4 regions of the Shewanella sp. 5_MG-2023 genome follow, and region 2 is predicted to be linked to each of the others. Evidence: predicted binding sites of a transcription regulator. Region 2 holds the regulator's gene; each other region holds the start of a gene.
What was found. The regulator sigma-54, encoded in region 2, starts transcription at its own class of promoters, with help from an activator protein. The targets are predictions, from matches to a motif close to GTTGGCACGNNNNTNGNNT.
Positions count from the first base shown of each region.

Region 1: the regulator sigma-54 is predicted to act here: its motif matches at 1,614-1,632, upstream of Q4557_RS17670 (flagellar assembly protein T N-terminal domain-containing protein).
Region 3: the regulator sigma-54 is predicted to act here: its motif matches at 4,992-5,010, upstream of fliE (flagellar hook-basal body complex protein FliE).
Region 4: the regulator sigma-54 is predicted to act here: its motif matches at 2,493-2,511, upstream of Q4557_RS01625 (P-II family nitrogen regulator).

Region 1 is NZ_JAUORC010000035.1:24,127-32,067, reverse strand. Features, by position in the region: gene Q4557_RS17685 (flagella synthesis protein FlgN) at 1-162, shown strand, start outside; gene Q4557_RS17680 (LPP20 family lipoprotein) at 294-749, opposite strand; gene Q4557_RS17675 (FlgO family outer membrane protein) at 746-1,450, opposite strand; gene Q4557_RS17670 (flagellar assembly protein T N-terminal domain-containing protein) at 1,723-2,913, shown strand; tRNA gene Q4557_RS17665 (tRNA-Arg) at 2,970-3,045, shown strand; gene Q4557_RS17660 (YegP family protein) at 3,255-3,587, shown strand; gene Q4557_RS17655 (protein disulfide oxidoreductase) at 3,694-4,278, opposite strand; gene Q4557_RS17650 (endonuclease/exonuclease/phosphatase family protein) at 4,746-6,158, shown strand; gene Q4557_RS17645 (glutathione S-transferase) at 6,296-6,958, opposite strand; gene Q4557_RS17640 (peptidase U32 family protein) at 7,084-7,941, shown strand, end outside.
Region 2 is NZ_JAUORC010000027.1:5,777-13,717, reverse strand. Features, by position in the region: gene Q4557_RS15640 (ATP-binding cassette domain-containing protein) at 1-622, opposite strand, end outside; gene Q4557_RS15635 (calcium/sodium antiporter) at 806-1,768, shown strand; gene Q4557_RS15630 (KpsF/GutQ family sugar-phosphate isomerase) at 1,837-2,814, shown strand; gene kdsC (3-deoxy-manno-octulosonate-8-phosphatase KdsC) at 2,816-3,382, shown strand; gene lptC (LPS export ABC transporter periplasmic protein LptC) at 3,379-3,939, shown strand; gene lptA (lipopolysaccharide transport periplasmic protein LptA) at 3,926-4,636, shown strand; gene lptB (LPS export ABC transporter ATP-binding protein) at 4,636-5,367, shown strand; gene Q4557_RS15605 (RNA polymerase factor sigma-54) at 5,502-6,986, shown strand; gene hpf (ribosome hibernation promoting factor) at 7,010-7,297, shown strand; gene ptsN (PTS IIA-like nitrogen regulatory protein PtsN) at 7,300-7,743, shown strand; gene rapZ (RNase adapter RapZ) at 7,740-7,941, shown strand, end outside.
Region 3 is NZ_JAUORC010000023.1:4,635-12,575, reverse strand. Features, by position in the region: gene fliI (flagellar protein export ATPase FliI) at 1-824, opposite strand, end outside; gene fliH (flagellar assembly protein FliH) at 793-1,770, opposite strand; gene fliG (flagellar motor switch protein FliG) at 1,815-2,858, opposite strand; gene fliF (flagellar basal-body MS-ring/collar protein FliF) at 2,848-4,542, opposite strand; gene fliE (flagellar hook-basal body complex protein FliE) at 4,597-4,938, opposite strand; gene Q4557_RS14185 (sigma-54 dependent transcriptional regulator) at 5,167-6,510, opposite strand; gene Q4557_RS14180 (PAS domain-containing sensor histidine kinase) at 6,503-7,678, opposite strand; gene Q4557_RS14175 (sigma-54 dependent transcriptional regulator) at 7,831-7,941, opposite strand, start outside.
Region 4 is NZ_JAUORC010000002.1:157,216-165,156, reverse strand. Features, by position in the region: gene Q4557_RS01640 (lipopolysaccharide assembly protein LapB) at 1-296, opposite strand, end outside; gene Q4557_RS01635 (hypothetical protein) at 407-727, opposite strand; gene Q4557_RS01630 (ammonium transporter) at 847-2,097, opposite strand; gene Q4557_RS01625 (P-II family nitrogen regulator) at 2,108-2,446, opposite strand; gene Q4557_RS01620 (polymer-forming cytoskeletal protein) at 2,809-4,149, opposite strand; gene Q4557_RS01615 (response regulator transcription factor) at 4,382-5,002, shown strand; gene Q4557_RS01610 (DUF3081 family protein) at 5,190-5,468, opposite strand; gene glnE (bifunctional [glutamate--ammonia ligase]-adenylyl-L-tyrosine phosphorylase/[glutamate--ammonia-ligase] adenylyltransferase) at 5,758-7,941, opposite strand, start outside.

The sequences.
Region 1 (7,941 bases), on a different contig from region 2:
GCCATCAATAGTCAAAATGCCAGCTTAATTGAGCTTAATATAGCCAGCCTTAATCGCTTCTCTCAAGCGCTGCAAATGAGCCGTAATGCATCAAGCCTGACCTATAATGACAAAGGCCGAACTTCAACGATTTCCTCTTTAGGGCAAAACCTTAAAGCATAATCGAGGCGGTAATTAACTGCCCTGCGAGTTGCTAGATTGTGTTTTAAAAACCAAAAAACCGCTCAAAGAGCGGTTTTTTTGTACTTCAGTTAAGTTAATTTAAATGACTGGATTTAAATAATTAAATTTAACTAAAAGTAAGTCACATGCTTAATCGTTCTAGGCCTATTTTGCTGCTGATATAGGCTCCATACCTGTGAAAAATCCAGTTCTAACTCAGTCACATACATATCACCAGCCGGATAGCTTTTGACCACTTTAGCGCCTTTAATCATGCCCGAGACACTGGCGGTAACGGTTTGCTTATTCAGCAACCAATCATCGACCTGGCTACTGGCATCAATCTGCTGGCCATACACTTGCTCAGCCAGTTCACGATAAGCGGCAATTTTAGACGCTTGCATCGCCATTAACACCTTGTGAGATTGCTCTGTTGCCGGTTGCGTTGTTAACGGCGCATAACCAATAGCGGTTAGTTTAGGAAATTGTTTAGGCGCCTCGGTTTCCCATTGCACATACTTGTCGTTTACCGCACACCCGGACAAGGTGAGTGCTGCTGTCAGGGCTGCAAACAGTATTGCCTTCATTGGTTATCTCCTAAAATAGTCACGCTTGCCATACCTGCATGCTCGTTTCGATACAAGATGCCGTCTTTTGAAATCACCTTATTGGCAGGTGTTAAATAGCCTGGCAGGCTGTGGGTTTTAACAAAGGTTTGTACCGCTGACACTACTCGATTATTGCTAGTATTGACAATTCTGGCATTGACCACCACGCCCTCTGAGGTAGTGCCCATGGTGGCTACGACCACATGGGATACCGCTAAATCTGTGGCAAGCTGCTTCCAGTCGCGGCTTAAAATAAACTCACCCTCCGCAGTGGCGCGAAGTGAACTAGCCACATTCATATCAACAAGATTAAATTCATTGGCATGAAATGCAGTCAACATGCCTTGCTGCAATTGCTGCCCCAGCAAATTAGTTTGTCCGTAATCATCAAGCATGACAGGTGTGGTGATCAGCAGTGGTTGATCAGCTCGTAAGCTGTCGTTTTGTAGCACTAATTCATTGACAATTTTTTCCGCCAAGCGGTTAACCCCAGCTTTGGGCGCTATGCCTGACTGCTGAATATCGTAGTGAATAACATGATCCGTTTTGGGCTCAGACTCATACCAAAAATTCATCTCATAGCCTTCATTGACATAAGATAAATCATCATACTCTGTCGGTTGTGAGCCAGCACAAGCTGTCATCAACATCATGATTGGAAGTAAACCAATTCGGCGCATATTGCATTCCTGTATTTAACTCAAGCATTGCTATGGGCTAAGGCGTTTGAGGCCTAAAGGTTAAAAATGAATTCTAAAAACACTATCGGCAATCAGGATAAAAACTTTAGATAATTAATCCCTTTCAGCATTGGCTTAACGACTTATATATTGAAAACCAATAACAGGCACATTCTTTGCATTTATTCTCAAACAATCGCTCCTAGTACTTTAACGCCATAAACTTGGCACTGTATTAGTCGTTCATCGTTATCTTTAAGCAAGTGATTAATATGAAAATATGCAGTAAAACAACCCAGCGACTCTACTCCGCAGCCATATTGCTGTTTGTCAGTATCTTGAGTCTGCCGTTAAAAGCTGAAATTATTGAAGTAACAGGCCATGCGAATATCATTAATGGCAATGTAGATAAGGCGCGTGAAGTGGCGATCAGCCAAGCGCTAAGCTATGCCAGCATGCAAGCTGGGGTTGGTGTTAACGTTAATAGTCAATACATCTCGGGTCAGGGGCAGTTAAGCCAAGATGCATTTCAGTTTAGTCATATAGGACAAGACAATAATATTGAACTGGTATCTGAAATGCTCACCAGCACTGACATTACTGTATTACTAAGATTAGATCTTCAAGACGACTCAGCTCAGCAATGCCGAGGTCAGCAATTAAGAGCGGCAATAATGGTGCCTCAGGCCAGTATTCAAGATCGCGCTCAATTACGTTATGGTCAGTTATTAAACTTTACTCAAGCACTATCACAACAGTATGGCGTGCTACTAAATAGTCACTCCCATAATAGCTTTGCCCGCATTCACGCCGATGAAGCACTAGATCACAGCAATGAGTTAATCAATTTTAAAGGTAATCGCATCCCAAGTTGGTTAGGCGAAATCACCGATAGCCAATATATCTTACAACCAGAAATCCTCGATATGTCAACCGAGCCCACCTCAGGATTAATGTTTGGCTTATTTCACGGCTACCCACAAAGACAAATCAGCTTTAAGTTAACTTTGTATCACGCTATTAGCGGTGAAAAAGTCTGGAGTAAAGATTACTCAGCACAGGCGCAGTGGGAGTTTGAACGTGACGAAACCGTATCACCCACCACTAAACGTTTTTGGCGCTCAAGCTATGGCCAAACGGTTAACCAGCTTATGCAGCAAAGCACTGCTGACATTGATAATTTGCTAAATTGTCGCCCACTGCTGGGACAAATTGTGGCTAAACAAGGCAATAGAATAATTATTAACTTAGGCCGTAAGCACCATGTGAGAGCCGGTGATAGCTTTCAAATTGTATTGCAACAAAACATCCCTGACAGAGTGAATTTAATGCGCGCCGTTGCCACACCAAACCGCGCAACAGTCACCATTGATCAAGTATCAGAAGAAAGTGCCACCGCAGTATTACAAGGCATAGACGCAACAGGGAATATTCAAATACAAGATATCGTGATTAAGATTTAAGCAACTAAATTTAAAGCCTTTTAATCAAGATTAAAACTTGTATAATTGCGCTTAGTCTCCCTATAGCTCAACAGGATAGAGCAGTCGCCTCCTAAGCGATCGATCAGGGTTCGAGTCCTTGTGGGGAGACCATATTTTTTATTGAGCGTTCGCTATCCTTCGGATTTTCAGTTCAAGTTTGTAACGCTCAAGCACCTTCCATTTTATTGCTGAAACTCCAACTAAAGTTGCTACCGTTAAAGGTTCTTTTTACTAGACTTAATTTCATAAAACATATGTGCATACTATTTTTGGTATGCACTAACTATATGTACTATGTGCACTGTAATTAGGAGCGTGTTATGTCTGGATGGTTCGAGTTAAGCAAAGGCAATAATGGTCAGTTCAAGTTTGCATTAAAGGCTGGCAATGGCGAGGTGATACTGACCAGTGAGCTATATGCCGCTAAAAGTGGCGCTAATAATGGTATCGCCTCGGTGCAAGTCAATTCTCAAAGCGAAGATAAATTCACTAAAGAAACCGCTAAAAATGATAAGCCCTATTTCAACCTTAAAGCGGCTAATCATCAAATTATTGGTACCAGTCAGATGTATGCCAGTGTCGCATCACGAGATAATGGTATTCGTTCAGTGATGGATAATGGTAGCTCTACCACCATAAAAGATCTCTGTTAACTCGTTTTAAATATCATAATAAAAGCTCTCGAACCTTTTGCTTTGGGAGCTTTTACTATTTACAACCGATTAACTATCTACAACTGATTAGCTATCAACAACTAAATTATGCCAGCAGCATGCGCCACCACAGGCCCACTACGCTAGTCATCCCTGTTGTATAGGATGTGAGTTTACCTTTATTAAATACCATAATGGTTGGCGCGACTTGTACCGACCAGTCATTGCTGAGTTCACTTTGCTGATCGTTTATCACTTCAAAGCTATAGCCTTTATCATCAAGGTAAGCTTGTATTTCATGATTGTTGCCTGACGCCATTGCCACGCTGATCACCGGATAATAAGCCGACATGGTTTCAACGGCTGGGCTTACTGTGCGGCATATTGGGCACCAGCTTCCCCAAAAATACACCAACACCGGCTTATCTTGGCTAATCGCCAATACATCGACCCTTTCACCTTTAAGGGTTACTCCCTGTAATTCAGGTAAGTTATCATGCTGAATGTCTTTGCCGCGCCATAAATCCATTAAACCCGTAATGACCATCACGAACACAATCAGTATGACGATTTGCTTTAACCAGCCGAAGATCTTTTTCCCTAAAGGCACTTTGTTACTAGCATCTGGCAACTTACTATCTAGCTGGCTCTGATGTTGTTGTTTGCTATCAGAAGAAAACAAGCGACTCATGATTTACCTCTCTATATGTTTTACAAAATAGGGAAATGACAGGCACTTGATGGTGCAACCGAAAAATCATTAATTAAATCGTTCGCGCTGCTGAATAAGCAGCCGGAAATTTACATTATTTATTGTCACATAAGCTAAAAAATATTAATTAGCAGCTCATTGGGTTTTAAAGTCAGCATCTAAAAGTGAAAGTAGTTTTCATTAAAGCGCTTTGTTTCGCTTATACGCTAGCATACTAAAAGCTAATGTCAGTATGTATCAGTTTAGTTACTGCTGATAAACCCCAACAAATACAACCAAACAAAAACACAATAACACCAAGCGCGAAACGTAACTTTAAAATAAAAAGCCCTGTGGCAACAAGCTAGTCACAGCTTCAATTTATACTTGTTAGCCAGCTTTTCAGGTGTTTAAAATCCCTTAGCTTCCAAGAAAGGAGGCATATATTTATAATAATGGGGTTAAAAATGAAAGTGTTAAAAACAGCTGCTGCCATGGCAGTGAGTGTTGCTTTACTTGCTGGTTGCAATGACGAAACTAATAATTACTATCCAGGTGAACCAGCACCTGAAACAACTGATGTACGCATCGGTGCTTATAACTTGTCTTTCGATCGTTTTACTTATGAAGATCTTGTCGCTGAAATGGCGTTAACCGTCGCTGAGCAAGATGAATTAATGAATAAATGGTTCGATGAGTCACTTAGCGACGAAGAACTCGCTGTGGCAGAAAAGGTTATTCAAATTCGTAACGTTGCAGCAATTATCCAAACTGAACGACCTGCAATCTTATGGATGGGTGAATTCAATAACGATGGTACAGCAGAAAACCAACAAGCAATCCAAGGTTTCCGTTTAAACTACCTGACTGTGCCACAAAATGCTTTAGGTTCAACGTCTGAAGAATTTAAAGCCCTTGAGCCAATCCAGTTTGGTTATTTTGAAAACTTCGCCACTAATACAGGCCTATTAAGTGGTCACGATTTAAACCGTGATGGCAAAGTGGCGCTACCTGATGACGCCTGGGGCTTCGGTTTCTACCACGGTCAATATGCATTCAGCTTACTGTCTCAATACCCAATTGATACAGATAATATCCGCACATTCCAAGATTTTAAATGGAAGGATATGCCTGGTGAAACTAACCCAACAATTATTAATTGTGACGATGAAAACAATCCAATTCCGGAAGGAATGGCTTGTGGCGATGAGTGGTACACTGCTGAAGCTTGGGCAGAAAGACCAATGTCATCTAAAAACCATGTTGATGCACCTATTATTATTCCTACAGCAGATGGCGATAAAGTGATTCACTTATTAATGTCGCACCCAACACCACCTATTTTTGATACGGTAACTGAAAATAACAAGTTACTTAACCGTGCTGAAATCAAATTCTGGGACGATTACACATCAGGTGAAGGTAGCTATATTTACGATGATGAAGGTAACAAAGGCGGTATCGATAGCGATGCATCATTTGTTATCTTGGGTGATTTGAATGCTGATCCTGAAAGTGGTGACGGCTACTTAGATACCATCAAAGACTTAATGTACAGTGACCAAGTTAACCAACTTGCTACTCACGGAATTTACGCACCAAGTAGCTTAGGCGGACCAGAGTGTTTGTCTAACGGTGAATGTCGTGCAGAAAACTGGGACACTAAATACCCAGATGCGGTTACTAGTACTTCAGGTTTACGCTTAGACCATGTTATTCCATCAAGTGATTTGAATGTCACTGACTCAGGGGTGTTCTGGCCTGCAACTTTCGAAGAAGGTCGTTTAATGATGAATGACGAACGTGTAGGTAAATGGGGCGGCGGCGGAAAGTCGGTGTCTTCAGACCACCGTTTAGTGTGGATCAACGTAGCGCTTTAATTAGCACTTATATTAGCTCAACTGGTTTAACACAAGTGCTTTAAGCACTTGTGTTAACTACAGATAAAGCCCGCATTTGCGGGCTTTTTGTTTTAACTTTGTGTTTTTAAATATGCGCTCAATAGCAGCTAAAAGTGTTAATCAGGAAATATTACATCTTGTCGGCTTTCAAGCCATAGAGGATATTTAGTCATCACTTTACTGAACATTTTACTTTGCAGATAAGCATTAAGCCATGCTCTTACATGTGGATATGGCGACTGCAAATACCATTGCCGCTCTACTCGGGCAAATTGCCTGATAAAAGGTAACAATGCGATATCAGCTAAACTCTCACGATCCGCAAACAGAAATTCATGCTCGGATAACAACAGCTCAAGTTGTTGTACGTAGACTTCACAGGCCAGACGACATTCCACAATATTTGATTCGCTATAGCGTTTGGCGCATTTGTAGTTTTCAAGGCAGGACTTAAATTCACTATCAAAACGATAGATAAGCGCAAGCATCGAATCAAATTTAGCGGCGTCAGTGGCAAACAGTAAATCATCAGGATCGCTTTGGCTTAATGCCCACAACATCACTTCATAACTTTCTTCTATCACCTGCCCTTTTGGGGTCACGATCACCGGCACTGTGGCCTTAGGGGAAGCAGCTAACATTTCAGCGGGTTTGTCACCTAATACAATATCTCTAAGCCAAATAGGCTGATTTGACTTATAAATGGCAATTCTTGCTCGCATGGCAAAGGGGCAATTCCTTAGAGAATAGAGTACAGGTAAGTCTATGATTTTATTCATTGTTATATGTTAACCCCAACTACATATATGCACACTGGCTAATTAATTATCTACTTTAACCATATTCATTAGTAAAATATACGGGTAACATCCCTGCATTAAAATTAACGGAGCAAGTCTAAAACATGAAACCTAAGATTGAATTATTAGCCCCTGGCGGTGATGTCGAGGCGATTAAAGCCGCAATTATTGCTGGTGCAGATGCTGTTTATTGCGGCTTAGATACCTTTAACGCTCGTAATCGCGCTGCTAATATTTCTTTTGACCAATTGGTTGGGATCATTCGACTTGCCCATCAGTACGACTGCGAAATCTTCTTAACCTTGAATATCGTTATTCTTGAGCAAGAATTTAAAACCTTAATGAAGTTACTTAATAAGTTGGTAAATACCACCTTAGACGGCGTTATTGTGCAAGATTTGGGCTTACTGTATGTACTGAGAAAACATTTTCCGACTTTAGCTATTCACGCTTCAACCCAGTTAACCACCCACAATGCAGGCCAAATCCCGTTTTTAAAGCATTTAGGCGCAGAGCGGGTGAACTTATCTCGTGAATTAAACCTACGTGAAATCACTACCCTTGCAGAAGTTGGCCGCGAGCATGACATGCTCCTTGAAGTGTTTGTCCATGGCTCATTATGTGTGGCGTTTTCAGGTTTATGTTACTCAACCTCAGCCAGCGCGGGTAACTCAGGTAACCGAGGCCGCTGTAGCCAAGCTTGTCGTGAAGAGTATGAAACCACTGAATCAGGTAATAATTTTCCGCTAAACATTAAAGATAACTCCGCCTTTTTTGACCTACCGGCGTTAATTGAAGCTGGAGTGTATTCATTTAAAGTTGAAGGCCGTATTAAAGGTGCCAGTTACGTACATACTGTGATTGATAGTTTCCGTAAGCAAATTGATGGCTATGTTGAAACAGGTGAATTGACCCAAGATGGCGAGCGCTTATATAAAGTATTTAACCGCGACTTTACCAAC
Region 2 (7,941 bases):
GGGACACGACCACCGAAGTCAGCCTCAATGTTTCAGATAATTCGCCAATCAATTTCACCAGCACCGCCATCGAAATAGGATCTTGACCGGCGAAAGGCTCGTCATACAAAATCATTTCAGGCTCAAGTGCTATCGCCCGCGCCAATGCAACTCGGCGCTGCATGCCGCCGGATAACTCATTGGGCATCATCAGAGCGGCGCCCCGCAGCCCCACGGCTTGCAGCTTCATCAACACAATCTTACGAATAATAGTTTCAGCTAACCCTGAGTGCTCACGCAGCGCAAACGCCACATTATCAAACACATTCATATCGGTAAAAAGCGCCCCACTTTGAAACAACATACTCATGCGCTTTCGCTGCTCAAATAATTGTTGCCGCTTCAGTTGGTGAATGTTTTGCCCAGCAAAAAGCACCTCACCACTATCAGGGGTTAATTGACCGCCGATAAGTTTAAGTAAGGTGGTTTTACCTATGCCACTTGGCCCCATAATGGCGGTCACTTTGCCAGTTGGAATGCTGAGACTGATATCATCAAAGATAACCTTAGTCCCTCGGCTAAAGCCCATGTTCTTAACTTCTACAAGGGCTGACCTAGTGGGCTCTAAACTTGGAGTAGACATGTCTATAGAGGAAATAATAGCCTTCCTAGAGAACGAGATGTAGAGCTGAAGTGTACGAAATTGTGTAAGAACCTACAACAAATCAATCACCATGCGTTACAATCCCTAACAATTTTCGCAATAGCGATGATTTTTGTTAATATCTGACAAAAATATCGCCATAACTCAAATAATTGGAACAAGATGCTTTTTAATATCATGATGCTCATCGTCGGATTGGGCGCATTAGTTTGGAGCGCAGATCGCTTTGTTTACGGAGCTGCCGCCTTTGCTAGAAACTTAGGCCTGCCACCAATGTTAATCGGTTTAACCATTGTGGCCATGGGCAGCTCAGCGCCAGAAATGCTGGTTGCTGCCACCGCATCAATGGAAGGCATGAGCGATACTGCAATTGGTAACGTGCTCGGCTCAAACGTGGCTAACATCACCTTGATATTAGGGGTTACCGCATTGTTTGGGGCTATTTCAGTTCGCTCAGAAACCTTAAAGCGTGAAATTCCAATCATGATTGCGGCAACCGTATTAGCTGGCTACCTTATTCACGACGGCATGCTCACCCGTGTTGAAGGTGGGGTATTATTAATCGCATTTTTCGCCTTGATGGGCTATTTCATTTGGAGCGCGATGCGAAATAAGAAAAAAGATGTCCTAGCTGATGAGTCTGACGCAGAGATCCCTAAAAATGTACCCACATTACATGCTATTATCTGGATCATTGTTGGTATGGTGTTATTGCCACTCTCGGCAGACTGGATGGTGACGGGCGCGGTAGGCATTGCCAAGACATTTGGCTTGTCAGATCTGGTCATCGGCTTGACCATTATTGCCATTGGCACCAGTTTACCGGAACTAGCAGCATGCATCGCTGGCGTCCTAAAAAAAGAAGACGACCTCGCGATTGGTAATATTGTTGGCTCAAACATTTTTAATATTTTAGCAGTGCTGGCCATTCCAGGGCTGATTGCCCCAGGTGAAATCGACATAAATGCAAGCGGTCGAGATTTTTACATGGTACTAGCAACCAGCACCGCATTAGCAGTACTGGTATTATCGAGTGGCGCTAAAAAGCAGCTTACTCGCTGGCATGGAGCCCTTTTATTAATCGTCTTTATTGCGTACCAAGTTGTCTTATTTCAATCACAATAATGGGGCATAAAGATGTGTGACTCACCAAAGCGTAACCCGAAATCGCTTTGGACAATAGAGAGATACATATGACAGAACAAACACAATTGCGCCAATGGGGTCGTCAAGTCATTGATATTGAAAAGGCAGCATTAGATAACCTTTATCAATATGTAGACTCAGACGAGTTTGGCCAAGCCTGTGAACTCATTTTAGAATGTAAAGGCAAAGTCATTGTCATGGGCATGGGCAAATCTGGCCACATTGGCAATAAGATTTCTGCCACACTCGCCAGCACAGGCACGCCTGCATTTTTTGTTCACCCTGGCGAAGCAAGCCATGGCGACTTAGGCGCTCTGGCAAAAAATGATATTATTTTAGCCATATCAAATTCTGGTGAAGCCAGTGAAATTCTCACCTTAATGCCCGTTATACAGCGCATGGGTGTCCCGGTAATCGCGATTACGGGTAAACCAGAATCCAATATGGCCAAGCTATCTAAACTGCATTTATGTATTGAAGTGCCTGAAGAGGCCTGCCCATTAGGGCTAGCACCAACATCAAGCACTACCGCAACCTTGGTGATGGGTGACGCCTTGGCCGTAGCATTATTGCAAGCGAAAGGCTTTACCCGTGATGATTTCGCCCTATCCCACCCTGGTGGATCTTTAGGTCGTAAACTATTACTTAAAGTCAGCGATGTAATGCACAAAGGCGCTGATATTCCACAGGTGAAAAGTGAGCTCTGCATTACTGAAACCCTATATGAGATCTCAAATAAAGGTTTAGGTATGACTGCAGTGATCGATAATGCAGACAAGCTAGTCGGGATCTTTACTGACGGTGATTTACGCCGCGTCATCGATGCTGAAGTGAACCTGCGTACTACCGCTATTGCCGATGTAATGACAACCAACTGCATTACCATCAGCCCAGGTATTTTAGCCGCGCAAGCATTACAGATTATGGAAGAAAAAAGTATTAACGGTTTAATTGTCGTAGACGAGAACCAACGCCCAGTCGGCGCACTTAACATGCTCGATATGGTTAAAGCTGGAGTCATTTAACATGTCATTACACGAAACACTGCACCAAGGTTTTTACGGCCCAATCTCTGATGATGTTTGGCAAAAAGCCAAAAAAATTAAGCTGCTTATTTGCGATGTCGATGGGGTATTTTCCGATGGCCGTATTTATTTAAGTAATGCAGGGGAAGAGTTAAAAGCATTTCATACCCGTGATGGTTATGGCATTCGCTCTATTTTAACCAGTAATATTCATGTTGCTGTGATAACCGGGCGTAAATCTGCCATTGTGGAAAATAGAATGACCGCTTTAGGTGTCACTCATATTTATCAGGGTGTTGATGATAAACTAGTGCCTTACCAAAGCCTGTTAGATACCTATGGCGTTAGCCCAGATGAAGTCGCCTATATTGGTGATGACATGGTTGACTTACCTGTGATGAAACAGGTTGGCCTTGCAGTTTGTGTGGCTGATGGCCATCCTTATGTTAAACAACATTGCCATATGACCACCACCATTAACGGCGGAAATGGCGCATTACGTGAACTCACCGATTTGCTATTACTTAGCCAAGATAAGTTTGAAAATGCCCACGGAATGAGTATATGAGCCGAGTGACCTTCGCTATTATCGGATTTTTTGGCGCAGCCTTAGTCCTTTATTGGCAAGTACAAGTTAAACGTAGTCAGATGGAGGCAAGTAAATTGCCTGCCCCTGCTCGCCCTGATTTTATCGCCAATGACTTACGCACCACTGAATTTAATGAGCAAGGTTTAGTGCAAAGCCGAGTCTCAGCGAAATACATGGAGCACTTTCAGCAAAGTAATGAAACCATGTTTACTGAGCCTGTCTACCTTATTTATCCTGAAAATGGTGAAGCCGAATGGCAATTAAGCGCAGATTTAGGCAAGCTGAATAATGAAACAGGCAAAGTAGTTTTAGAAAATAATGTTATTATTGATGCAATAAACATCGACGAGCCATTACAATCTTTGACAACCACCATGTTGGCACTCGATATGAACACCATGATTTTGACCTCAGATAGACAAATTTTTGTTACTGGGTCAGATTTTAATATACAAGGTTTAGGCCTGTATGCTGATTTAAATGCTCAAGAACTTGAACTTTTAAGTCAAGTAGAAGGAACGTATGAAGCAAAGTAAACTTTTGATTGCCTCACTACTCAGTGTAGTCAGTATTGCCAGCGCCTATGCAAAAGAAGGCGATTTACAGCAAGAGCTTAAAGTCGCAGCTGTGAGCCAAAAAGCTGACATAAAAAACAATCAGGTCATCTTCTATGGCCCAGTTAATGTGACTCAAGGGTCGATTAACATTAATGCCGACCAATTACGCGCATTTGGCACCGAAAGCGGCACCCAAAAAACCATGGTTGCCACAGGTAACCCTGCGACATTTTCCCAAGAGTTAGATGATGGCCGTATTGGTACTGCCAGTGCCGATGAAATTAAATATGAGCTTGCCACTAGCATTTTAACCTTAACGGGTAATGCTAAATTGGACCAAGCTGGCAGCCAGGTTACTGGTAACCTAATTAGCTACAACATTGAAAAGCAGCAGTTAATTGCTGAAAGCACCGGTACTGGTGAAGATCGGGTTATCACTATTTTTCAACCAGAAAGTCACCCAGACTTGATTGATTCTGAAAAGAAAAAAGATGAGCAACCACATTTACCAGACAGCGCTAAACCCGGTGATGACACGCCACCAGCTATAATTGAAAACAACAATTTATCTGCTGTAGAGGCTGTGAACTCAACTGAAACACCCGAAGTAACTGAATCACTTAACGCTGAGGCGCAGGCGACATTGTCAGCCCCAGCAGCTGAGCAAAATGACTAATGACCCAAATTACGTTAACCGCTGAAAATCTCGCTAAGAGTTATAAAAGTCGCCAGGTAGTAAAAGATGTCAGCCTGACGGTAAAAACCGGCCAAATTGTTGGCTTACTTGGCCCTAATGGCGCGGGTAAAACCACCACCTTTTATATGGTCGTAGGCCTAGTCAAAAGTGATAAGGGCCGCATTCTGATCGATGAAGATGATTTAACCGCAGATCCAATGCATTTGCGCGCCCGAAAAGGCATTGGCTACTTACCTCAAGAAGCCAGTATTTTTCGTAAGCTCACAGTACACGATAATATAATGGCAGTGCTTCAAACTCGCAAAAGCTTATCAAATGAGCAGCGCATTGAAGAACTGGAACATTTATTAGAAGAATTTAACATAACTCATATCCGTGATAGCCAAGGTATGGCGTTATCGGGAGGCGAGCGTCGCCGAGTTGAAATTGCACGCGCATTAGCGGCAAATCCTAAGTTTATTTTATTAGATGAACCTTTTGCAGGGGTAGATCCTATCTCAGTAATCGACATCAAGAAAATTATTCAACAACTTAAAAGCCGTGGTTTAGGGGTGCTAATTACCGACCATAATGTCCGTGAAACACTTGATGTGTGTGAGCGAGCATATATTGTGAGTCACGGAAACTTGATTGCTGAAGGAACACCTGCTGAGATCTTAGTCAATCAGCAAGTTAGGTCGGTATACTTAGGTGAACAATTCAAGCTATAGTTAGCACTATTCAGTTTTTAGTATGGCATTCGCGGCCAACAACAAACCTTAATCTAGTCTATTTTTCTAGGATCATAAACTAGCGCCCACACTGTTCGTCGCGATGATGTAATTCAATTAGGGACAAGCGGTACATGAAAGCCTCACTCCAACTCAAAATGGGTCAACACTTAACCATGACCCCACAGTTGCAACAAGCGATTCGCTTATTGCAACTTTCCTCATTGGAGCTACAGCAAGAAATTCAACAAGCACTTGATTCAAACCCGCTATTAGAGCTTGAAGACGAATTCACTAAAGCCAAAGAGCCCGTAAAAGAAAACGCCCTGCAAACTGACACCGATTTTAGTGATAATAGCCAAGTCACCATAGAAAAAGACACCTCAACGGTTGATACCACTGAATCGCTCACTAAAGATTCTATGCCTGAAGAACTCCCTATGGATACCACATGGGATGAGGTGTATACCGCCTCGCCGACTTCTGGCTCTGGCGCAGTATCGAGCGGTAATGATATGCCGTTTCAAGGCGAAACCAGTGAAGGCTTGTATGAGCATCTTGAATGGCAAAAAAACCTCACTCCCTTTTCTGAAAATGACTTAGTGATTGCAACCGCCATTATTGATGCCATTGATGAGCGCGGTTACCTCACCCAGAGCGTTGAAGACATTTTGCAATCCTTAGGCACTGACGATATCGAACTCGATGAAGTTGAAGCTGTACTTAAACGGGTACAACACTTCGATCCCGTCGGCATTGCAGCGCGAGATTTAAGTGAGTGTCTATTAATTCAATTAGGCCAATACCCTAATGAAATTCCTTGCATAGATAATGTTAAGTTACTGATTAAAGATCATCTTGATTTAATCGCCGGTCGTGACTTTAGGTTACTGATGCGTAAAACCAAGCTTAAAGAAGATGATTTACGTGAAGCCATTGAATTTATTCAAACGCTCAATCCACGTCCAGGCTTGCAAATTACCCCCATTAAAGATGAGTACGTCATTCCTGATGTTACTGTACTTAAAAAGAATGGTCGCTGGGTGGTCGAGCTAAATCCCGATAACATGCCTAAAATTGGCGTTAATCAGCAATATGCAGCTATGGCCAAAGGCGGTTCAAGCCAAGCTGACAGCCAATTTATTCGTGGTCATTTACAAGAAGCCAAATGGTTTATCAAAAGCATCGATAGCCGTAATGAAACCTTACTAAAAGTGGCTAACTGTATCGTACAATTTCAGCAAGGTTTCTTTGAGTTCGGTGAAGAAGCCATGAAGCCGATGGTGCTCAATGATATTGCTGAAGCGGTTGAAATGCACGAGTCGACCATTTCACGGGTCACGACCCAAAAATACATGCATACCCCCCGTGGACTTTTTGAACTAAAATATTTTTTCTCAAGCCATGTAAGTACCGATGATGGTGGAGAATGCTCTTCTACAGCAATTCGCGCATTTATTAAAAAGCTCGTAGCTGCAGAAAACCCGAAAAAGCCTCTTAGTGATAGTAAAATGGCGACACTATTGGCTGAACAAGGGATTAACGTTGCTCGACGTACGATAGCCAAATATCGAGAGGCAATGCTCATCCCTCCCTCAAACCAACGCAAAAGCTTATAACTTTTGTTATTGGAGGATGACCTATGCAAATTAACCTGACTGGAAACCATATTGAAATAACTCAATCTTTACGGGAATACGTGCAAACAAAATTTTCAAAGCTTGAACGACACTTCGAACAGATCAATAATGTTCACGTTGTGCTCGATGTTCAAAAGCTACAACAGATTGCCGAAGCCAAACTGCACCTAAAAGGCGGTGAAGTGTTTGCTGTATCGCGTAACGCTGATATGTATGTGGCAATAGACGCCCTGATAGATAAGCTAGACCGTCAGGTAATTAAACATAAAGAGAAACTCACTAAGCATTAACGATGGAACTTCGTACCATCCTGCAGCCGGCGTGCACTACCTGTGCCACTCCGGGCAGTAAGAAAAAGGTACTGGAATTAATCAGCAATTTAATGGCTGCCCAGTACCCAACCCTTTCTTCACAGGCTATTTTTGAAAGTCTAATAGCGCGTGAAAAAATGGGCAGTACAGGTATAGGAAATGGCATAGCAATTCCACATGGGCGCTTAGATAATATCGAAGAACCCATTGCTATTTTAATCAAATGCGAAGAGCCAATCGCCTTTGATGCCATAGACAAGCAACCTGTAGATATTTTATTTGCGCTTCTTGTACCTGCAGATCAGTGCCAGCAACACCTAAGCACATTATCTAGCATGGCAGAGAAACTCAGTGATAAATTGATACTTAAACGACTTCGAAAGAGTCATGACGCTACAGAACTTTATCAGGTTATTACTGCATGAAACTTGTCATCGTATCGGGACGTTCAGGTTCAGGAAAATCAGTCGCACTGAGAGTGCTTGAAGATTTAGGTTATTACTGTGTTGATAACCTGCCACTGCCACTGATTGGCAGCCTGCTTGAACAGCTTAAAGATAGTAACGAGCTTGTCGCCATTAGCGTCGATGTGCGTAATATCGAAGAGCAAGGCAAAGTACTCA
Region 3 (7,941 bases), on a different contig from region 2:
GCCAAGGCTACTTCACGCTGGGCTTGGGCGTAACGGGTTAAACTGTCCATCAATAACAATACGTTATAGCCAAGGTCTCTAAAATACTCCGCAATACGTGTTGAGGTTTCACAGGCGCGTAATCGCATCAATGGTGAAGTATCAGCAGGTGCTGCGACCACCACAGATCTGGCTCGGCCTTCTGGGCCTAAAATCTCTTCAATAAACTCTTTTACTTCACGGCCACGTTCACCCACCAGCCCCACCACAATAATGTCAGCAGTGGTGCCGCGAGTCATCATGCCTAACAGCACACTTTTACCCACACCAGAGCCGGCAAACAGGCCCATCCGCTGGCCTTTACCTACGGTCAACATGGCATTAATGGCTCTAACCCCCACATCTAATGGTTCGGTAATCGCGCGGCGCGATAAAGGGTTAATAGGCGGCGCATGGCGCGAGGCATGTTGCTCAGTATTTAATGGTCCAAGGCCATCAAGGGGTAAACCACTACCGTCTAAAACTCTACCAAGTAAACTTAAGCCGACATTTAACCCTGACTGCTCACCTAAAGGCTGCACTCTTGCTCCCGGTAACACCCCTCTTAATTCATCAACGGGCATGAGATAAAGTAATTCATCATCAAATCCAACGACTTCAGCCACTAGCTCACCGGCCATGGTTTCGATAGAGCATAAACTGCCAACAGGGGCTCTACAGCCGGTAGCTTCGAGGGTTAAGCCAACAACCCTAACCAGCTGACCACTGGCCACAGGCCGAATGGGGGTGACTTTATTACTATGAAGTTTAAATTTATTTAGTAACTGATGTTGGCGATTTAGCATCATCTACCTCATCAACAAGGTGTAAACCCTCTTCATGTACGACAGAAGAAACATTGTCATCAGTGAGTTGATCCCGCTTTGCTCCCACCACCTTAAGGCTACATTCGCTAGCATCCTCGGCAATGCTAGTGGTGTAGTGACTTGAATCTGACTTAATCGTTTGCACATTGGCCTGAATCGCTGCGACCTGTTGCTGCAAGCCACTAAGAGCTTGACTCATACGCGCTTCAACTCGTAAGTCGACACTGGAGCGCTCGCTGTGAATGATGCAGTCACCGTTTTTAAGAGATGGATCAGCTTCAATTTCCCAACGATTCTTAGCTAATTGCGCTTCACTGTATAATTGATTAACAAGTGCAGCATCATCTGGGCTAAACCTCAGAGTGACTTGTTGTTTTTTAATCGGTAACGAATCTACCCCTTGACGCAGTACAGATAAAATATGTTCAGGATGAGTTTGTAATTCATTACCGACGATGGATTTGGTCAGATTAATGGATAGCTGTAATAGCTCAGCTTCAATTTCAGCATCAAGCACTAATAAGGGTTGCTCAAATTGCTCAACTAAGCCAGATAAACGCTCAAGCATCTCATTAGCTTTGGCTAAACCCACTTCATAACCTTGTTGTTCTCCTTGGCTAAAGCCTTCAGCGTGACCTTGCTCTAAACCTTCAAGCCGACCTTGCTCCGTGCCTTTCGCTAGCCCATCAAGCTGGCCTTGCTCAAAACCTTCTTGTTCAGCTTCAACTCGAATTTGCTCTATTTCAGCCATGGTAGGCGGTAAAAGGGGCTTGTCTTCAGCAACAGGCTGGGAATTTTGACGTCCTAGTTGGCCAAATAAATTTGAGCCAGTGTCAGTTTTTTGTTGGGAAACATCCGGTAATTGCCAATGGCTAAAATCTTCATCAACTTCTGTTAGGTTATTATTGTTATTAGCTTTAGTCATGATTGGTCTGGTTGTACCTCGTTATAAAATCGGCTTAAATCGGACTATAGGAACTCATCACCACCGCCGCCACCGAGCATAATTTCGCCGCTGTCGCTTAATCGACGCGCAATCGCAAGGATCTCTTTTTGAGCCATTTCCACTTCACTGATCCTTATCGGCCCCATGGCTTCAAGATCATCACGTAATAGCTCACCTGCTCGCTTAGACATATTACCAATAATTTTGTCAGATAACTGATCATCAGCACCTTTTAATGCTTTCATTAGCACATCTTGTTGAACTTCACGCAGCAAAGCTTGAATACCGCGATCATCTACATCAATTAAGTTTTCAAACACAAACATCAGATCTTGAATTTGCTGCGCCATTTCTTCATCAGATTCACGCATGGTTTCCATGATCTGGCCTTCAACACCCGTATCAAGGAAGTTCATGATATTGGCCGCCGCTTTCAAGCCGCCCATTTTCGCAGCTTGTGCGCCGCCTTGTCCGGCAAATTGTTTTTCCATGATGTCGTTTAATTCTTGCAAAGCTGCTGGTTGAACTTCTTCTAAGTTAGCAATGCGCATCATTAAATCTAAACGGGTATTTTCAGGGAACTGACTGAAGATTTCAGCCGCTTGATCAGGTTCTAAATAAGATAAAACAATAGTTTGGATTTGTGGATGCTCGTTTTGAATAATGGTCGCCACTTGGCGTGCATCCATCCACTTAAGCGAATCTAAGCCTTTAGCGCCACTGCCCATAATAATTTGTTCAATCAAATTACCGGCTTTGTCTTCACCTAGGGCCGCAGTTAATGCTTTGCGGACAAACTCTTCACTGTTAAAACCAATGGAAGAAAACTTCTGAATCTCTTCCAAAAACAGCTTATGCACCCCAATGACTTTCTCTTGACCAAAGTCTTGCATGGCGGCCATGGCCATACCGACTTTTTGCACTTGTTTTGGCTCTAAGTGCTTTAAGATTGAGGCGGCATCTGCTTCACTTAAGCTCAGTAACAAAATAGCAGTTTTATCAATGCCACTCAGCTCTTCAAGACTAGCCTGTTCGCCTACGGGTGCTGCCAGAGTATTATTTGCCATCTTCTTGTAACCAACTCTTAATTACTTGGGTAGAAAGTTCAGGTTCATTAGCCACTAATGCCCTAATCGACTTAATCATATCATCATCTTTATGCAGGTTTGGTATTTGAATCGAGCCATCATCGGCATAGCTATAATCTGCTTGTTGGCTATTGAGCATACCCAAGGTATCGGCGGCATACTGATCTTCAATCTCAGCCAATTCATGACCTAAGCGCGGCTCTTCGGGCATCTCGACTTCGTCGTTATTAAACAAACGATTTAACATAGGGCGAATCACAAACAAAATCAGCACTAAGACTAAAAACGCCCCTAACACCAATCTCACCGCGCGCCAAAACCAAGGCTGCTCCCACATTTCAGCGGCGGGCAGCTCTTCAATAAGCTGGTTCATAAACGGTACTGTGACCACTTCTAAGCTATCACCACGTTGACTGGTAAAGCCCATCGCCCCTTCAAGTAAGCGACGAATATTGGTTAGCTCTTGTTCGGTGCGCGGAATGCGGGTCACTATGCCACTTTCATCAGCAGGTCCCGGTTTATAATCAATGGCCACCGACACACTGACTCTGCGCACCACACCCACTTGCTGGCGGGTATGGCTGATGGTGGTATCAAGTTCAAAATTACGGGTTGCTTCTCGATGGCTATTGCCATTAACCGCTGTAGTTTGCTCTGCGCCTGCTTCTTGTGGAATATCTGAATCCATAGGAGGCTGATTGGTTAATGCCCCTGGAATGCCACCCATTGATTGACCGCTTGAATTACGCTCTATGGTCATTTCACTGCGTACAGCGGGTAAATCAGGCGAAAAGCGTTTCGCGGTTTGCTCAATCGCGGTGAAGTCCATGTTGACATCCACTTGAGAAGTGAAGTTTTCAGGGCCTAGAATAGGCATTAATATCGAATCGATTTTGTTACGATATTCTGCTTCTTGATGCTGCACTAATTCAAGCTCGCGGCGGGCTCTTGAGGAGGCGCCATCTTGGCTACCTGAATTTAGCAGGCGGCCATTTGAATCGGTCACTGTCACCCGGCTTGGCTCTAAGCCTTGTACTGCTGAGGCGACAATATCAACGATAGAGTCAATTTCTTCTTGGCCAAGGCTACCACGACGAACGCTCACAACTACGGTAGCGCTAGGTTTAGATTTATTACGGGCAAACACATTTTCTTTGGGAATAGCTAATATCACTTTGGCGCGGCTAATACTTTTTAGCTCTTCTATCACTCTGGCTAAATTAACTTCTTGGCTTTGTTTTAGGCGGGCTTGCTCCATGCGCTGACTAACACCAAAACCGCTGTCTTGGCTTAAATAATCGGTTGGTTGACTACTGGCTTCAACGCCTGCACGGCCCAGCAGCAGTTTGACATTTTGATATTTGTTTTCAGGAATACTGACTACATCGCCGGAGATTTTATAGGCAATTTTATTCTTATCTAAAACGTCCAATACTTGGATCATTTCAGCAGTTTCCATTTGCCCTAACGGCCTATATTCAGGCTCTTGCGCCCAAATAATCATAAATACTGCCAGCACAAGACATACAGCTAAAGCCAATATCATAGTGATTTGACGCATAAAGTCAGCACTACCAAACGAGCTTTTCAAGCCAGGTTTATTTTCCTGCTGAATCCCTGTGCTATCGACTTTATCTGAATCTAATACTAGATCTGTGCTCACAATATTTACCTACTTCAATACCAGAATATCAACAACAATACTATTAACAAAAGCCTAAACAGGCATACTCATAATTTCTTTATACGCTTCTACAAGTTTGTTTCTCACTTGCACCGTTGCTTCAAATGCAACCCCGGCTTTTTCACGGGCAATCACGGTATCAGATAAGGTCACAGTGCTATCGCCCATCTCTAATCGGGTGGCTAAATTAGCTGAGTTTGATTGTAAATCAGCCACGCCACCAACCGCTTGAGATAACAATTGGCCAAAGTCAGCACCAGAAGTATTACCGACTTTTTGAATCATATCCGCTTGAATAGGTAAGCCAAGATTAGGCGAAATCTCACCCTTTAAGGATTGCATTTCTTGTAAAAAAGGATTTGAACTAATCTGCATTGTAAACTCCATTCGTCGGATATTTGACGACTTAAAAACAGTTACAATAGAATTAGCAAGTAGGATGCCAACAATAGCTTAAATACACTTAAGCCCATGAAAAGAGCTTAAAAACAACTTGAAAGGGTGAAAAATACACAAAATAGAACCGCTTTAGTATCATCAAAGCGGTTAAGCTAATATTTTAGAATTTAGAGTTAAGTATAAAGATGAACTAAACGTCGATATTTAAGCAGGGACTTGAATACCCAAGTCACGCATTTTAGCCATTTTATAGCGCAATGTTCTGGCGCTAATTCCCAGCTTCTCAGCTACGTCTTTACGGCTACCATTACATAGATTTAAGGTTTCCAAAATAATCACATGCTCTTGAGCCTGCAGTTCGCCCCCAAGCCCATCCGTTTCAGCAGCGGCCACGGGTTGCTCATTGGGGCTCAAAGTAACATCTTCAGCTTCAAGAATAATATCCGCGCCAGTTATCTCCTCGCCATTATTCAGTATCAAGGTGCGCTGAATAACATTATCCAGCTCACGGACATTACCTGGCCAGCGATAAGCCAATAAACGACGACAAGCTATCTCATCTAACTCTGGCACTGGTGAGACATTAAATGCCTTAGCATGCTTAACCAGCAAGTGCCTTGCTAAGGGTAAAATATCAGCCGGTCGTTGGTTTAATGCCGGCCAGGTTAGTGGAAATACATTAATGCGGTAATATAAATCTTCTCTAAATGCGCCCGATGTTGCCATGGACTTTAAATCACGGTTTGAAGTGGCAAGTACCCTCACATCAAGGGCTATGGTTTTACGGCCACCTAAACGCTCAACTTCACGCTCTTGCAGTACTCGCAACAATTTGGCTTGCAGCCCTAGCTCCATCTCAGAAATTTCATCAAGTAATATGGTGCCGCCTTGAGCCTGTTCAAATTTTCCAGGGCATGCCTGATAAGCGCCTGTAAAAGCGCCTTTTTCATAGCCAAATAAGGTGGCTTCAAGCATATTTTCAGGTATTGCTGCGCAATTAATGGCGATAAAAGGTTTTTCTGCTCGAGGGCTGTTTTGATGAATATAACGTGCTAGCACTTCTTTGCCCGATCCACTTGGCCCCATGATCATCACTGAGGCATCAGAGCTTGCCACCCGCTGGGCAATATTCAGTAGCGCCAAGCTTTTGTCATCGGCGACCACAGGTTGACCTAAATTTTGTTTAAGGGGTAAGTAGCGAGATACCTGATTTAACAACACTTCAGGCGCAAAAGGTTTAGCCAGATAATCCGCCGCACCAAGTTTTATGGCGCTAACCGCACTGTCAATGGTGGCAAAAGCGGTCATTAATAAAATGGGGACTTTACTATGGTTTTGCTGTAAATAGTTTAATAGCCCTAGCCCGCCAATACCTTCCATTTGCACATCACTGATAACCATATCAAACGTCGTGGTTTTCATGGCAATAATGGCCTCTTCTGCAGAGCCCACATCAACGCAGTCATATTGGGCTAACATCAAGGTATCAAGTAAGGCTTCACGCAGCGCAGCATCATCTTCAACTAACAGTAACTTGGCTTCACTCATGGGATCCCTCCACTATTTTTTTGGCTTGTTCCGTGTCTTTAGCCATAGGAAATGATAGTCGAATTAAGCTGCCTTTGTGCGGCTGCGATGTCACCTGTAATCTGCCGCCATGATTTCTCACCACGGTTTGCACTACCGCTAAGCCTAGGCCTGTCCCTTGGCTTTTAGTGGTAAAAAAAGGCTCCAATACTTGTTGCTGCATCTCTTTTGATAACCCCTTACCGTTATCAATCACATCGATATTAATGCCGTGTTCATCTTCGCCAGTCACAATCTGAATTTCTGTGGCATTGGCCTCTAGGCTGTTCATCACCAGATTGTTAATCGCCGAGCTTAAGGCATTCGTGTTAGCCATAATGTGTTTATCGGTTTGATCAATAAAGTGTAATTTACACTGTTTGTTTTCAACAATGGGCTCACAATTTGCCAGCACAGGCTCAATAATATCTGCAGTAGATGTCGACTCTGCGGCGACATCTTGTTTGTTTCTTGCCATCAGTAGCATGTCATTAACTTGACGCTCTAGCTCATTAAGCCTATCGACTAACTTGCCTTGAAAACGCTTTTTAGCCGTATCATTTAATTTAGGGCTAGCAAGGTTTGATGCATATAACATCGCGGCCGATAACGGCGTTCTGACCTGATGCGCCAAGGTTGCCACCATTTTGCCCAGTGCTGATAAGCGCTGTAAATGAGAGAGGTTTTTCTGTAATAAGCGGGTTTCAGTTAAGTCAGTTAACACAATTAACTGCCCAGGCTCTGGCGACAGCGGAGTAATCGCCAGCTTTACTCGACGGCCATCTTTTAGTGACACTTCATAACCGTCATCATCTTGGGGTGAAAAAGCGCGGTTAATAATGTCAAACCACTTGGCCCCTTGCAGCGGCCGGCCTAATAAGTCAGTTGCGACTGGGTTGGCCAAGGTCACAATACCGTCACCATTGATAATCACTACACCTGAAGGCATAGCTTGAAGAATATGCGCCATTTGATTAGACATATTAGCTGCCTTTTGCGGACGTGATGTTTCAGCTTGCAGATCGAGGTTCACTGATTGACGCAGTGTAATTGGCGCTGCTGGCGCCTCGCTGACAATTGCTGCAGGCTCGGCTAGTTTGTAGCTATCACAATACTGCGGCTGTTCTACTAGTGATTGCGCTGAATACATGGTCACTCCGTCAAAATAATAACTTTTCACAAGCTAATGCATGAGGTATGCCAGTTTCAGAACATTTATATTTCTGAAAACAAAAAAGCATGCCATAAGGCATGCTTTCTTTTCTTTTTCAATTAATTAAAGAACTTATACTCGTGAGTAATTTAATCCTTACCCATGCCATACTTACGCATTTTTTCAACCAAGGTGGTTCGGCGTATGCCTAACATTTCAGCGGCTCTGGCAACCACGTTATCTTGTTGCTCTAACGCTTG
Region 4 (7,941 bases), on a different contig from region 2:
CCGTTAACGCCACCTGAGCGAGCAAAATCACGCTGTATTTCAGTAACTATCTCATCAGGTAAATTGTAAATCTCTGCTGTAGCGGGAATATCTACCTCATTAAAATAACTATCGTTAAATAAGCCACTGACATTAACCTTGGCTTTATTGATACTCGACGTGCTGGAGCAGCCTGAAATAAAAATCAATATTAGTAAATAAAAACAGAGATTAAGGCGTGAAAAACCAAAAGATTGAATTATTAATGAATTTTTCGAAGAAACGTCATCATGATGCAACATAATTCTACCCCACATAAAAGCCTATCATTAAGCATAGAAGTTAGTGGCAGAATTGCGATTTTGAAAAAGTTACAAAAGATGAATGTAAAAAGCTTAAGCCAGTGGCGAATATTTGAATTTCATTATTACTTGGCAACTGGCGGGTCAATTTGAATAAACACCTCTTGGTTTTGATAGGTGTATGGTCGGTAGGAATTACCGGCGCAATTAAAATAACGGTATGGCGCAGCGAATACCAAACAGCCATTCGGCAGAGCTTGTAAAATATTAATTTGCTGCTGCATTTTGAGCATTTGCTGCCATTGATAGTCCTGCTGAACTTGATTTCGTATTGCAAAAGCGTCAAATGGTTCAGATGTCTTTCTCACAACCACTTTTCCCGCAGTGGCGAAAAAGCTGATACTGATAAGTAAAGCAATCATCAATACTTGAAAGTAATTAACCATGTTAAACCTCATTGCACTTATTCACTCGTCACACTTGTTCACTTTTTAAGAGTCACAAAAAAGCAGAACCCTAAGGTTCTGCTTTTAGTTTTAACATGCTCAGTGTTTAAAGCAATCTATTATCCAGCTGATTTGATTGAAACAAACTCTGGGTAAGCATCAACACCACAGTCAGATGCATCCATACCGTTGTACTCTTCTTCTTCAGTAACACGGATACCCACTGTCGCTTTAAGGATAAACCATACTACGAATGAAGCTGAGAATACCCAAGCAAAGATAACTGCTGCGCCATATAACTGAGCACCAAAGTTTGCATCAGCATTTGATAATGGTACTAGCATTAGACCTAGGAAACCGGCAACACCATGTACAGAGATTGCACCTACTGGGTCATCAATTTTAATGCGGTCAAAGGCAACAATTGAGAAGATAACCACACCACCAGCGACGATACCAATGACACCTGACATTAATAGTGAAGGTGATAATGGGTCTGCTGTAATAGCCACTAAGCCCGCTAATGCACCATTTAAAATCATGGTTAGGTCAGCCTTACCCCAGACAACTTTACAAACTAATAATGCTGAAACTGCACCGAAAGCGGCTGCTGAGTTAGTGTTTACAAAAATCTTAGCCACTGCTGAAGCATTTTCTGCGTCTGAGACTAATAATTGTGAACCACCGTTAAAGCCAAACCAACCCATCCATAAGATAAACATACCTAATGTCGCCATTGGTAAGTTTGAACCTGGGATAGGATGAACTTCACCATTTGGGCCATACTTACCTTTACGAGCACCCAGTAATAGTACTCCTGAGATAGCTGCTGCTGCACCGGCCATATGTACAATACCACTACCAGCGAAGTCAACGAAACCAGCAGCAGAAAGGAAGCCACCGCCCCAAGTCCAGTAACCTTCAATTGGGTAGATAACCGCGGTTAATACCACTGCAAAGATTAAGAAAGACCAAAGCTTCATTCGCTCTGCAACTGCACCAGACACAATTGACATTGCCGTTGCAACAAATACAACTTGGAAGAAGAAGTCAGACTCCAGCGCATGATCTGCATCAGCGGCTTGTGAGCCAATTAATGAACCAAATGATGGTAACCAGCCACCTTCAGTGTTATCGACATACATGATGTTGTAACCCACTAACAGGAACATCACACAGGCGATTGAATATAAACATACATTTTTAGTTAAAATTTCTGTGGTATTTTTTGAACGAACTAAGCCCGCCTCAAGCATTGCAAAACCTGCTGCCATCCACATGACAAACGCACCTGATATTAGAAAATAAAACGTATCTAATGCGAAACGTAATTCGGTGACGGTTGTGCCTAACGTTGCTAACTCTTCCATTACATTCCCCTTATAGTGCTTCGTTATCTAGCTCACCCGTACGGATACGGATAGCTTGCTCAAGATCAGTAACAAAAATTTTGCCATCGCCAATCTTGCCGGTATGAGCCGCTGTAGTAATGGCTTCAATTAACATATCTAAGTTTTCTGCTTTAGTAGCAATTTCCAACTTCACTTTAGGAAGAAAGTCGACTTGGTATTCTGCGCCACGATATAGCTCAGTGTGACCTTTTTGACGACCGAAACCTTTTACTTCGGTAACAGTCATTCCTTCAATGCCCATGCTTGCAATAGCTTCACGGACATCATCCAATTTAAATGGCTTGATGATAGCGCTGACGAGTTTCATCTCGACCTCCAAAAGTGTGATTGTTATAAATTTGTTTGCAAATACAATTCAATCATCAGGCCAATCATGTAAAACCATGATTCGTATAGCATTTTAAAATATAAGTTAAATAAAAAAGTCTTTTCATGCACTAATAAGGTGCAACTTTAATTTGGCGCGCACAACATTAGAGCGAAGCGTTTATAACTATTTGAATACTTGATAATAAGAATTACGCAGTTAAAAAAGTGTCAAAATGAACAAAGAAAAGCTGTGCGGAAGGGGGGGATGTTACTGATATAAAAATAAACACATTAAAGAAAGCATAAATAAAAAGACCTTCTAATGAAGGCCTTTTTATTTGCAGATTAGCTTTTAAAAATTTATAAGCTGCCAACCGTGTCAGTTGCTTCTGCTGAACTTGCAACCTCATCAGTCGTCTCTTCAGCGAGTAGATCTGCCATTAAGCTATCAACTTGAGGCTGACTGACCACTTCATCTTCAACTGCTACAACAGCCTCATTCACACTGACAAGCAAGTCTTCAGTTTCATCAGCTAAAGCAGTTTCTGTCACTTCAAGTTCTGCTTCTGTTTCAGCTGATGCAGTTGCTTGCATTTCAATTGCCGAGTCAGGCGCATCATTTGCAGTAGTCACAATTTCAGACTCGTCAATATCAGTGGTAAGCGCAACACTAACTGAAGGCTCAAGTACTTCATCTGCCTTAGCAAGTTCAATTTGGTTTTCTGCTGGCTGTATTTGCTGTGGTTCAATATCAATAACCGTCGTTGCCGGTTTCACCACTGAAGCTGTAACAGACTTTGATTCAATCAATTGAATCAATTCATCTTTTTTATAAACCGCGCCAGCAATTGCAGCAACAGCGATAGCCGCGACAAATAGCTTAGCACCTGAACCTGATGATTTCTCTTGAGCCTTTCTCGCCGCTTCTGCTGCAGCAAGTTGAGCTTGAGGATTCGGTTGCGGCTTAATCTCAAGTTTTGACTTAGGCTTAGGTTCTGCAACTGGCTTCGGGTTATTATGAGCATCTGTATTTACTTGAGGCTCTACTCGAGAATTTGCAGTTGCAGCGCTACTACCACTGGTCTGTGAATTAATTTCTGCAAGAGTCTGTGGTTTAATCTGAGTTGTGGCAGGTGCAGGTTCAGCCTTAACATCGACTTTCTTAGGTTCGGCTTTATTAACATCTGTTTTCACCTGAACCGCTACGGTAGTTTTTACTACAGGCTCTGGCTTAAGATTGTTAAAATGTCCCTTATTTGCAGCTTGAGCTATCGGCGCCTCTGCAACAGGCGCTTCAGTCTTTGGGAAAGCATAGGCTTCTGTGACTTGTGCTTCTGGCTTATCTTCAACAGTTGCTTGGGGTAATACGCCTTCTTCCGGGCCCTTGGTTCTGGCACCTAAAAATTGACCACCATCATAAATTTCCATTTTATGGCTAGATACATCACCTTCAACTACACCAGAGCTTACAATCACTAAACTGTTGCAATGTAATTTACCTTTAAATTCACCACAAACTCTTAATTCTTGACAAAAAAGCTCACCGTCAATTTCGCCACCAACTTCAATTTTAACTTGGTCTGTTGAACGAATAACACCTTTAACTTTACCGGCAACCAAAGCAGGTCCCTGTACAGTCATATCTCCATCCAATGAAGTATCAGGGCCAATAAAAGTAACCCCATTTCCTTTGTTATTCATACCAATCAGTTTCCTTTATTATTAATTTTGACATATACTAAACCAACTTTATTAAAACAACAAATAACATTTCTTTTACACAAGTTGCAGGTCAATTCCGAGCTTTTCGCTTTAAAAGTAAAACTTAATAGTTTAATGTATCGGCTATTAGTAAAAGAGCCTGTCTTTAATATATAAATTTGCTATTGAACGGATTTTCAATAGTAGCCCAAATAACAGGGATGTAGCCGAAATGATTTTTTCAGATGTGATTTTTAAACAACTTCCAGAACCACAGGCCCTGCAAGTATCTAAAATCTCAGGATTACTCAATATTGAAACCGCCTTCTATGACTCACTAAACTTTGCCTGTAAAGCTGCCGATAAAAGGCCAAAATTTCTTATTCACTATTTAGAAGCCCCTCATAAACACGCCTATTTAATTTCAGCTGATATTCTTACAACAGGTAAGCATTTAGTCTTTTGCCCTCAACTAGATACTGAGTGTGAAACTTTACTTATCTCTAATGGATTCCATGGCGCACTCCCATTGGCCGCAACTGAAGTTGACATTATTGAAGCCCTTAAAAGCATTAATGCTAATAAGCTTTATTTCAGCCACGATGCCATGTCACGTTATATTCAATCAAAGAAACGACAACCCAATACCCAACGCCAGAATGAATTACTGTCATTAACGACCAAGAAAGAGCAGCAGGTATTAACCCTGATATGCCAAGGCTTAACCAATGATGAAATCGCTGCCAATTTAGGCATATCGATTAATACAGTAAAAATGCATATTCAGAATATGTTCAAAAAAACCAAAATATCCAGCCGTGGGCAGCTTTCTTACGCCTTTGCACAAGTTTAAAAATTTAAATGTATATAATTAGCTCACTGCTAATTTGTAACGCTAGCTGTTAAATGGTGCGAGTTAACAGCTTTGAGAATTAACTACAGAAAATAACATTAATTGCACTTAGGTAAGCTTTAGCGTGCAGCAAAGCGCAACTAAAGCGCAACTAAAGCGCAAAATTTTTTTGATGACATAGTGCTGTTTATACTGAGTACTTCATCACCTCAGCAAAACGCGCCATAAAATTATCAAACGCAGCATTATCTGGGTAATCAAATTGATATTTATTATGGAAATAAATCGTTAAAGAGGTTCGGCCGTCACTAAGAATAATTGTGTAGCCATCAAAGCCTGTTTGCGCATTTAAGCCACATAGTTCATAGCTAGAGTTGTCGCCATCTGCAGCGGCCAGCTTTTGCCCCATGTCGGTTATCTTATTAAATACTTTTAGCGCTTCATATATATCAATGGCATTTTTCATCACTACATCCTTACAAAGAAAACCTGTTCACTAAACACCTAATAGACAAAGCAATCAATACGAATGCGCGCTTAAGGTGGCTCAAAACAATCAGTGTAAAATAATGCAGTAACAAGACTGTGAGTTAGTCCTGAGAAAGACAAATTTTATATGAAGATGGTGTATCAAATTGAATCAGTGTGTGAATGCCGCGCTGCACCGCTTTTAATTTATATAAAACGGTGCAGGTCACTATTTTCCCGCACCGTTATCCTAACAAAACCAAAAATCTACGGTTTTAGACAAGACGTTATAGCTCTTCACCTAAAATGTGCTGATAAATATTAATAATTTCGCTGACCTTGTTATTGGCTTTATCTGCATCGATTTCGCCTTTAGCGCGCTGAAGAGTCAGGCGATGACTTTCATCCCGTAGCCAACAGTAGGTTTGAGTCAGGTATTGAGCAGTCATCACAGGTAAAATCTCAAGCTCGGCTAATAGCTGAAAAATGCGCACATTATCAGACCATATGGACAACTCTTTATTTTTGTTAGCGTAGGCTAACACTAAATACTGGGCCATAAACTCAATATCGGCAATGCCACCCGCACTCTGTTTTAAATCGAACTTACCGTTTGATGCTTTCAATAAATGCTGGCGCATTTTAATGCGCATATCGCGAACTTGTTTCGCAAGTTCAGGAAGCTGGCGCTGATGCGATAGCACCTCTGTGCGAATTTCACTAAAACGTGCCGCTAAGCGATGATCGCCATAAACAAAACGTGAGCGCACCAAAGCTTGATGCTCCCATGTCCAGGCCTCATCTCGCTGGTATTCGCGATACTGTTCAATCTCGCTAACCAATAAGCCTGAAGCGCCAGAAGGTCTTAAGCGCATATCCACTTCATAGAGCTCACCTGAGGTGGTTCGGGTAGCAAATAAATGCACAATGCGCTGCGCAAGTTTTAAATAAAAATGGCCATTATCAATCGGTCTTTTACCATCTGTAGCGCCTGCGCCTTGATGGTTATGTAAAAAAACCAGATCTAAGTCAGAGCCATATCCCAGCTCAATGCCACCTAATTTTCCATAACCAATAATAGCAAAGCCCATTTTCTCAGAGCTTGTACCTGCAGGTATGCCGTGCCTTGAGGAAATTTGATGCCAGGCTTGTAATACCACTTGCTCAATGATGGCTTCTGCAAGGTAGCTTAAGTGATCGCTCACCTCCATCACAGGTAGCACGCCAGTAATATCAGCGGCGGCAATTTTTAACTGTTGTGACAGCTTAAACTGGCGCAACGCTTCCATCTGTTGTTCCATGTCATCTTCTGGAACGCGCAATAGGTACTGCCTTAACTCACTTGGGTAGTCATCCAGCGGGGTGGTATCGTAAAGCTGAGCCGGATCGATGAGTTCATCCAGTAACATCGGAAAATTCGCTAACTCTTCGGCAATCCAGGGGCTAGCACAACAAAGGCTAATGAGCTGCTGACGGGCGCCGGGGTTCTCACACAATAATTCAAGATAAGTGGTACGGGTTAAAATTTTATCTAACACCCCTGATACCGCTTTTAATGCCACGCTCGGGACTGGTTGCTCTAATAATTCATCCAACAATTTAGGCATTAATTTTTCAAGAGTTTCACGTCCCCTGGGGCCTATTGAGCGTTTTAATACATTGCTGCGCCAGTCATCTAAGCTTGGCCATAAACTATCATCTTCAACATCATGCTCTTCAAGTAACGCTAAGGCATTTTCCTGATCATGAATTTGCCATAACTGGCAAGTCCAATGCTCGCTTGAGTCCTGTTCATCTTCGCCACCGACAGTATCTTTAAAGTGGCGATGAATGTTGCCCATGGCATTGGCAATTTTTTCCCGCAAGCTGTGCTCATCGCTCTCGCCCATGGCATAGCATAGTCGCTGCCAATCAGTGGCATTGTCGGGCAATGTTTGGCTTTGCTTATCATCAAGGGCTTGAAGTAGGTTTTCAACTCGGCGCAGTAAAATGTAGCTGTGTTTTAGCTCATCAACGGCCAAGTACTCTAACTGACCTAAGTTATATAAGGTATCAATTGCGCCAAACAAACTTTGCTGTCGCAGTGAAGGTTCTCGTCCGCCACGTATCAGCTGAAAACTTTGCACCACGAATTCAACTTCGCGGATCCCGCCAGCTCCCAGCTTTATGTTGTCTGTGAGCTGTCTGCGTCTAACTTCTTGTGCAATAAGTCGTTTCATTTTCCGTAGCGAATCAATGGCTGAAAAATCGATATAGCGACGATAAATAAAAGGCCTTAATAAGTCATGTAAGTCATCACTATATTGCGTCCAAGGCCCGAGTACTCGCGCCTTAACCATGGCGTAACGTTCCCAATCACGACCTTGCTCTTGATAGTAATCTTCAAGACCACTGAAACTGACCACTAACGGGCCACTTTCACCGTATGGACGCAGGCGCATATCGACCCGAAACACAAAGCCATCAACGGT